Regions from separate parts of the Modestobacter lacusdianchii genome, predicted to be linked through region 2. Evidence: predicted binding sites of a transcription regulator. Region 2 holds the regulator's gene; the other holds the start of a gene.
The links. The regulator LexA, encoded in region 2, represses DNA repair genes until DNA is damaged. The targets are predictions, from matches to a motif close to TCGAACANNTGTTCGA.
Positions count from the first base shown of each region.

Region 1 (4,410 bases), on a different contig from region 2:
TGGCGCGGACGGACGTCGGCCCGTCGTCGTCCACGGTCGACCTGACGGTGGCCCGGGCGGATGCGCCGGAGCAGCCGCTGCTGGCGGTGCTGCTCGACGGCGCGGCGTGGGCGGCGCAGCACCCGGTCGACCGCGAGCTGACGTACCTGGAGCTGGAGACGGCGCGCGGGTGGCCGGCGGTGCAGCGGGTGTGGCTGTCCGAGTGGCTGGCCGAGCGCGAGGCGGTGCTCGACCGGCTGGTCGCTGCCGTGGCCGGCGCCCACCCGCCGGTGCCGCTGCTGAAGCCGCTGGAGGTGCCGGTCACGCCGGTGGCCGAGCCGATCGCCGAGCCCCTGGACCTCGACGACGAGGACGACGGGCCGGTGGGTGAGCCGGTGCGGGTCGCGGCGCTGCCGGTCGTGACGCCGGCGCGGCTGCCGGGCGAGGAGCTGTTCCGGCCGTGGACGCCGAAGCCGGTGGGTGAGCCGACGACGCTGCGGCAGCTGGCGAACCCGGAGGCCGCGCGGCTGGTGCGCCGGCTGCTGACCGCGGGGGTGGCGGCGGAGGGGCCGGTCCACCGGGAACGGCTGGCTCGGGTGACCGCGGCGGCCTGCGGGGTGCCGCGGGTGAACGCCGCCCGGATCGAGTCGATCCTGGCGCTGCTGCCGGGGGGTGATGCGGAGTTCCTGTGGCCGGCGTCGGTGGACCAGGCGTCGTGGACCGCGTTCCGCCGGCAGACGGCGAGCACCGAGCGAGCCCTGGAGCACGTGCCGCCGCAGGAGGTCGCCAACGCGATGGTGGCGCTGTGCCGGTCGGCGGCCGGGCTGACCCGCGACGAGCTGTTCTCCCAGACGCTGGCGGTGTTCGGTCACCGCCGCCGGCACCCGGTGCTGATGCCCCACCTGGAGACGGCACTGGCCCAGGCGGTGCGGGCGGACCGGATCACCCGTGGCGGCTCGGGCCAGCTGCTCACCGCGGTGACGGACGACGCGGCACCGGGTGAGCTGGTGGTCCCGGTGGCCGGGCTCCCCCAGGTCCCCGTGGCTGCGGCGCCTCCGGCCCTCGTCGATGCGCTCCCGCATGTCCGTGAGGACCACACCTCGCCCGATGCCCCGGCCTCCCGCGAACCGGCCGCCACGGCTGGGTTCGGCCTCTTCGGCGTCGGTGGCGTCAGCCCGGCGCGTGCGGCGGCTGACCCGGAGGACGCGGGTGATCTCGCCGACCTGGCCGGCCGCAGCGAGACCAGCAGCGTGCCCGAACCGCGGGCAGCCGTGGACGAGCCCGTCGTCGGCTGACCCACGGCTCTCACCACCCGAGCCAGCAGGGCTCGGGTGGCGAGGACAGCTGCCCGCGATCACACGAGCAGCGGTGGTCCGATCAGGATCTCGGTGCCGTCGGGTCGCCAGGTGCGCCATCGCCCACCGGGATCTCGTTCGACCCGGAACCCGTGGTGGACCTTGGTGTGGTGCCGTTCGCAGAGAAGCGCTGAGTTCTCCAGCGACGTCTCGCCGCCGTGCAGCCAGTGGATGAGGTGGTGCACGTCGCACCACCACGATGGGGCGCCGCAGCCGGCGAACACGCAGCTCTTGTCACGGCGCTCGACGGCCTTGCGCAGGCCCGGGGTGACCACCCGGTGGTCCCGCCCCAGGTCCAGCGGCACACCGTCGGGGCCCATCACGATCCGGGAGATGCTGCCGTCGCAGGCCAGCCACCGGGCCCGGGCGGCGGAGATGCTGGCCCCGAACCCGGTGCGCGCAGCACCCGGGCCAGTGGCCGGGTCGACCGCATCGTCCAGGCTCAGCTGCAGCACCACGTGCGGCTTCACCGTGCGCAACGTCGGCAGACCGCCCGAGGCCAGCTGGTTGTCACACAACTGCACGAGCGCATCGGCGTTCTGCTGCGCCCGGGTCCGGGTGTCCCCCTTGGGGCGGCCGGCCTGCACGATCGACTCGATCGCCGCCTGCACCTTCTCCCCACCCACCGCGTCAAGATCGAACCGACCCGTGATGCTGCCGTCAGCGTGCTTGGCGATCGTCAGCCGCCTGCCCTCAGTCGGATCGGGCTCGATGCCGTCGGGGTCCAACGCGTCCTCGAAGGCCCGCACCGCCACCGCCAGCGACTGGTGCGGTGACCCCACCGCCACCTGCGCCCACACCCGATCGAACGCACCCAGGTCCACGTCCTGCTCGGCCGCCCGCGCTCGCTCCGGCTCACCCACCGCCGACGCCACGACGTCCATCTGTGCCGCCGTCACCGCACCCTCGGCGAACCCCGCCGCCAGCGCCGGGAAGTGCTCCAACGCCCGCCCCGACCGCACCACCCGCGACGCCTCTGCCGCCGAGAGCCGCGCGTGCCCGATCAGCCACGACCGCATCGACTTCAACCCATCGTGCTCAGCGGCCTGCGTGGTCTCCCCGTGCCGCACCGTGCGGGTCAACTCCGCCGCCACCCGGTTCTGCACCGCCACCAGCAACGCCGTCCGGTCCAACACCCCACCGTCACTCAGACCGTGCAGGTCATCGGTCGCCAGGGCGTCCAGAGCCGACATCAACTCGCTCACGACACCTCCCGACCGGTTCGAACGTGTGTGCGAAGAATACCGGCTGGGGAACCGCCGAACAACCCGAATCCGCAGGTCAAAGCCCTGTCCACAGATGTGACTCACGGCTTGACAAGAGCCGATCGGGACGTCGGCGCACCTCCGAGCACGTGCTCGCGACCCGCCGCCGTCGGCCAGGCAGGTGACGCCCGCCCACCAGCACGGCGTCCGAAGTGATCGGACCGCCCAGCAGCCCGACCACAACTCGTCAGACGCCCTACGGCGGCGCCGGTTCCTCGGCCAGGGTCGAGCGCCGGAGCGCCCTGCGGCGACGCCGGATCCTCGGCCAGGGTCGAGCGCCGACTGCCCACCGGCTCTCCGGGGGACCCGGGCCAGATCGCCCGCCGTCCACCCAGGAGGCCCGGGCCGGGTCTCGGCGCCGCCCATCGGCTCAGCGAGCGCACGACCCAGAGCGGGTCGGGCGCCACTGATCGCCTCGGCGAGCGGGAGCAGCCGGCGCCGGACCTGGCACCGACGGCCGGCTCAGCCCTGCGCCGCCAGGTCGACCGCCTCCCCCATCGGCAGCCACCGGACCCGCTGCCGCACCTCGTCCGGCGCCCCCGCCAGCGCACGCTCGACCCCGGCGCGGCCCTGCACGAAGTGACTCCAGCCCTCGTAGTGCACCGGCACGACGGTGCCGGCGTCGAGCAGCCCGCACAGTCGCACCGCCTGCCGGCCGGTCATCGAGTACCGCAGCGGACCGGTGACCGGGAAGCGCACGCCGCCGAGGTGCAGCACCGCGGTGTCCACCCGGAGCCGCTGCGCCACCTCCCGCAGCCCGCGGAACAGCACGGTGTCCCCGGTGATCCAGAGGCCGCCGTCGTCCTGACCGGCCGGGCGCACCAGGAACCCGACGACGTCCCCGGCGACCGGCCGGCTCAGCGGCGGTCCGTGCCGGGCCGGCGTCGCCACCACCTCCAACGACGGCCGGCCAGGCCCGGTCAGCACCGTCGCCTCGCCGGGCCGCAGGCCCCGCGCGCCACCACCCAGCCGCGCGGCACCGGAGGCGGTCGTCACCACGACCGGCACCGAGGGGAGCAGGGCCCGACCGGCGTCGTCCAGGTTGTCGGCGTGGTGGTCGTGGGTGAGCAGGACGGCGTCCACGGCCCCCAGCTCGCCCGCCGGAACGGCCGGCCCGGTCACCTTCCGCGAACTCGTGCCCCAGCCGAACCGGTAACGGCGACCCGGCGGGTCGAAGGTCGGGTCGGTGAGCAGCCGCCAGCCGTCGACCTCGACCAGCAGGGTGGGGCCGCCGACGTGGGTCAGCCTCACTGCGCCCCGGTGGCCATCGTGCGCGCCCCGCTCGCGTGCGCCAGCGCCCAGTCGAGCACCTCGTCGGCGATCTGCTGCCAGCCGGGCTGGGCCGGCAGCAGGTGGGCGTAGCCCGGGTACTCGCGGTGCTCGGTGACGGTGTCGCCCTTGTAGTGCGCGGCGTTGGAGCGCTGCACGGACGGCGGCATGATGTGGTCCTCGCCGCCGGAGACGAACAGCAGCGGCGGACGCGCGGGGTTGCGGTAGTCGACGTGGGCGTCCTGCGGTCCGGGCATGAAGTTGGCGAGCACCGAGCTCCACAGGATCGAGCCGGGCGCCGGGATGGCGTAGCGCTGGTAGAGCCGCCGCGACTCCTCGGCGTCGAAGGTGTTGGTGAAGGCGTAGTGCCACTGCTCCTCGGTGAGCGGGACGGCGCGGTGCCGGTTGGCCGGGTTCTTGAACGCCGTCCACGTCGAGCGCAGCTGCGACAGCGGCAGCACCCGCACCCCCTCGGTGGGCGCGGAGTTGAGCGCGACGCCGACCGCGCCGAACCCGCGGTCGAGCAGCAGCTGGGTGATCGT
Region 1 is NZ_JBJJTJ010000021.1:43,284-47,693, reverse strand. Features, by position in the region: gene ACJTNH_RS15010 (AAA domain-containing protein) at 1-1,274, shown strand, start outside; gene ACJTNH_RS15005 (DUF222 domain-containing protein) at 1,334-2,539, opposite strand; gene ACJTNH_RS15000 (MBL fold metallo-hydrolase) at 3,062-3,850, opposite strand; gene ACJTNH_RS14995 (alpha/beta hydrolase) at 3,847-4,410, opposite strand, start outside.
Region 1: a site for LexA is predicted at 2,557-2,572, ahead of ACJTNH_RS15005 (DUF222 domain-containing protein). Genes of this name have one in related genera too.

Region 2 (4,410 bases):
GATCCTGGTGATCATCGCCGCGCTGCTGCTGGTCCAGCGGCGCCTGGTCGGCGGCCGGAAGTTCACCGTGATCGGTGGCAAGCCGGGGCGTCAGGAAGTCACCCGCCTCGGGCCGGCGGCGCGGGCCGCCGGGCTGGCCTTCTGCTCGCTGGTCGTCGTCCTCAGCATCGTGCTGCCGTTCGGCATCCTGCTGGCGACGTCGTTCCGGGAGGCGCTGGGCCGGCCGTTCGGGGCGGACAACTTCACCCTGACCGGCAACTACGAGCAGGTGTTCAGCCAGCCACTGATCACCGCGGCGATGGGCAACAGCCTCCTCCTCGCCCTCGCGGCGACGGTGATCGCCCTCGCTCTCGCGCTGCTGGCCTCCTGGCTGGTGCACCGGACCCGGGCCCGCAGCAACGCAGTGATCGCGCCGGCGATGGCCGCGCCGCTCGCCTTCCCCGGCGCCGTCCTGGGGATCGGGCTGATCATCGCGTACGCCGCCCCGCCGTTCGGGCTGGGCGGGTCGATGTCGATCCTGCTCATCGCCTACGCGGGCAGCGCGCTGCCGCTCACCTTCGCCTACGTGCACGCGGGGATGGGGCAGATCGGCGCCGAGGTCGAGGAGGCCTCGAGGAGCCTGGGCGCCTCGTGGGCCCGTACCTGGCGGAGGATCACCGTCCCGCTGCTGCGCCCCTCGTTGCTGGCGGCCGGGCTGCTCAACTTCGTCCTGCTCTTCCGGGAGCTGGAGATGTCGGTGTTCCTCTACACCGGCGCCAACCCCACCATCGCCACCGTCCTCTACAACCTGTCCAACGAGTCGCTGTACCAGCGGGTGGGCGCCCTGTCGGTGGTCATCCTGCTGATCAACATCGTCGTGGCGGTCATCGCCATGCGCCTGCTCGACCGCCGACCGGGTGAGTCCGTCCGGCGCCGTCGCCCCGCTCCGTCCCGCACCCCCGCACTCTCGGAGGAGAACGCATGACCGTGACCACGACCGACGTGGGCCCCGGGGTTCAGCTGCGCTACGAGACCCCGCACATCGCCGTCCTGACGCTGGACAGTCCGCCGTCGAACACGTTCAGCTGGGAGAGCCGGCGGTCGTTCATGAGGGCGCTGGACGTCCTCGACGCCGACGAGCAGGTCCGCTGCCTGGTGATCACCGGCGAGGGGCGGGCGTTCACCGCGGGCGCCCACCTCGGTGAGGACCAGTCGATGACCGACGAGCAGCTCACCGACTATCTGGCCGAGTTCGGCCGGGTGCTCAACGGCGTGCAGCACTTCCGGACGCCGGTCGTCGCCGCCATCAACGGCCCGACGATCGGCGGGGGACTGGAGTTCGCCCTCTGCTGCGACATCAGGATCGCCTCCACGGACGCCTTCTTCGTCGCGGCCGGCGTCAACGTCGGGCTCATCGTGAGCTTCTGGCGGCTGCCGCGCGTCGTGGGGCTAGGGCCGGCGAAGGAGATCCTGCTGACCGGGGCCCGGTACACCGCCCAGCAGGCGCTGAACTGGGGGCTGGTGACCGAGGTGCACGAGCCGGCCGACCTGATGGACGCCGCGCTCGCCAAGGCCCAGCGGATCGCCACCCGGGCTCCGCTGTCGGTCGAGGTCACCAAGCAGGCGGTCACCGGCGCGTTCGAGATGGACTTCGCTCAGGGGCAGGCGCTGCAGACCCAGCGCTTCCTGGAGATGTTCCGGACCGAGGACCACCAGGAGGCGCTCCGGGCGTTCTTCGAGAAGCGGGACGGGGACTACCAGCGGCGCTGAACGGCATTCCCCGAGACGGCCGGCGACCCCGCGGGGTCGCCGGCTGTCGACAGGTGGGTCAAACCCGGCGGAGCACCGTGACCACGCGGCCCAGCACGGTGGCGTCGTCGCCGGGGATCGGCTCGTAGGCGTCGTTGTGCGGCAGCAGCCACACGTGCCCGTCGCGGCGCTTGTAGGTCTTCACCGTCGCCTCGCCGTCGATCATGGCCGCGACGATCTCGCCGTTCTCCGCGGTCGGCTGCTGGCGGACGACGACCCAGTCGCCGTCGCAGATCGCCGCGTCGACCATCGAGTCGCCGGCCACCTTCAGCATGAAGAGGGTGCCCTCGCCGACCAGCTCCCGCGGCAGCGGGAACACGTCCTCCACGGCCTGCTCCGCCAGGACCGGACCACCGGCGGCGATCCGGCCGACCAGCGGCACGTACGTGGGGCGGGGGGTGGCGGCCTCGTCGAGGCCGCTGCCGGCCCCGGCGCCGGCCAGCGCGGCCGGGTCGGCGGCGGGCGCCCCGGGGGTGTCGCCGGGCAGCCGGACGTCGAGCGCGCGGGGCCGGTTCGGGTCGCGCCGCAGCCAGCCCTTGCGCTGCAGCACCGACAGCTGGTGGGCCACCGACGAGGCCGAGGACAGGCCGACGGCCTCGCCGATCTCCCGGACCGAGGGCGGGTAGCCGCGCCGCTCGATGGAGTCGCGGATGACCTCGAGCACCCGGCGCTGCCGCTGGGTCAGGCCGTCGCCGGCCTCGCCGCGGTCGGGGAACTCGCGGACCGCCGCGCCACCACCCGCGACGGCGTCGTCGTCCGTGGCGCGCGTGCGCCGGGAGGAGCTCGCGCCGCCGTCTGCTGTCGGGCCGTCGGCCGCCATGTGTCCTCCTCGTCCGGCTGCCGGGGCAGCGTCTCCGGGTGCCTGTCGACCGGGGCGCCCGGCCGCCGGGCCGGTGGCCGGGCAGGGCGGCCCCGTGTCGATCGCAGGTGCACCGTAGCGGGTTGCACCGGTGTAGTTCAAACAGGTGTTCGAAGAAATCCGGTGTCGAGGGGTGGATCTGTCACTGCCGTGCGGTAGACATCGCACAGACGTTCGAGTCGAACAGGCGTTCGAGTGCACCACCTGGTCGCCCGGTCCCTCGGTCGTCGTCCCGTCCGGCACAGTCAGACAGCAGGAGCGTCCCGATGGTCAGCCCGCAGCGCAGCCTCACCGCCTCCACCCCGGCGTCGTCCCGCCCGGGTCCGGTCCGGCCGGCCTCGGCCCGCCCGGCGCCGGCCCGTGCCGTCGGGGTCCGGGGTGCCCAGTCCGTCGCGCCGGCCGTCGCCCGGCGCGACCCGGCCAGGCCGGGTGGTCGACCCGTCCGGGTCGACGGGGTCGCCGCGGCCCGTCCGGTGCGGGGCGGGTGCGGGCGCGACGGGTCCGCCACCGGCAGGGTCGCGGGGGAGTGGCCGCCGTACGACCTCGGTCCGGCGCCACTGCGGCTGACCGACCGTGGCCGGCGGGTGGCCGCCGGGCTGTCGGTCGCCATCGGTCTGTCGATCGCTGCGGCCACCGTGGTCGTCGTCGAGCTCGGTGACCGGGACGGCGGCCTCCGGCTGGCCGGTTCCTCGACCGTCGTCGTCCAGTCGGGGGACACGTTGTGGTCCATCGCCCGGGAGGTCGCGCCGGAGGAGGACCCGCGGGCGGTGGTCGACGCGATCGTGGAGCTCAACGGGCTCGACAGCGTCGACCTGCTGCCCGGTGCGGAGCTGGAGCTGCCCTGACCTGCCCGGCAGTGGCCTCAGGGCTGGGTGGCAGTGGCGCTCCACGCCTGGTGCGGACGGGGCGGACGCGACGGAGGAAGACGACACGCCGCCCCGGGGTTGCGTACCTGTAGGGGTCGGGAGCTAACCTGACCCCAACATCTTGTGTGACAGAGATGTAGTTCTCATCCACAGGCGCTTCCCCAGGTCAGTCCCAGGACATCCACCGGATGTCCCCCGGTCGGTCCACAGGGAGCGTCGGACGGTCGCTCTCGCGGCCCGCCGATCGAGGAGGTGCCCGGTGCGCTGTCCCTTCTGCCACAGCCCTGACAGTCGGGTCGTCGACTCGCGGGAGACCGACGAGGGGGCGACCACCCGTCGTCGTCGGTCCTGCCCGGTCTGCGGCCGCCGGTTCACCACCGTGGAGGAGCCGGTGCTCGCCGTCGTCAAGCGCAGCGGCGTCAGCGAGCCCTTCGACCGCAACAAGGTCATCGCCGGGGTGCGCCGGGCCTGTCAGGGCCGGCCCGTCGACGAGGCTCAGCTGGCCGTCCTCGCCGCCAAGGTCGAGGACGCCGTGCGGGCCACGGGGTCCGCCGAGGTGCCGAGCAACGAGGTCGGCCTGGCCATCCTGGGCCCGCTCCGCTACCTCGACGAGGTGGCCTACCTCCGGTTCGCCAGCGTGTACCGGTCCTTCAGCTCCGCGGCCGACTTCGAGAAGGAGATCGCCGAGCTCCGGCGGCTCCGCTACGGGGCCACCGGCCGCCCCGAGTCCGACTCCACTGACCCGGAGTCCACCGACCCCGCTGACGGGGCCCCGCCCGGCGACGCCGCCGGGCCCGCCCCGTCCCGCTGACACCGGCGCCCGTGCCGTCAGCAGCACCGACCACCGCCTCCCGACGCCCATCGACGTCGCAGCCACCACTCGCACACCCGAACGCC
Region 2 is NZ_JBJJTJ010000003.1:150,548-154,957, reverse strand. Features, by position in the region: gene ACJTNH_RS03340 (ABC transporter permease) at 1-964, shown strand, start outside; gene ACJTNH_RS03335 (enoyl-CoA hydratase/isomerase family protein) at 961-1,749, shown strand; gene lexA (transcriptional repressor LexA) at 1,808-2,608, opposite strand; gene ACJTNH_RS03325 (LysM peptidoglycan-binding domain-containing protein) at 2,914-3,492, shown strand; gene nrdR (transcriptional regulator NrdR) at 3,773-4,324, shown strand.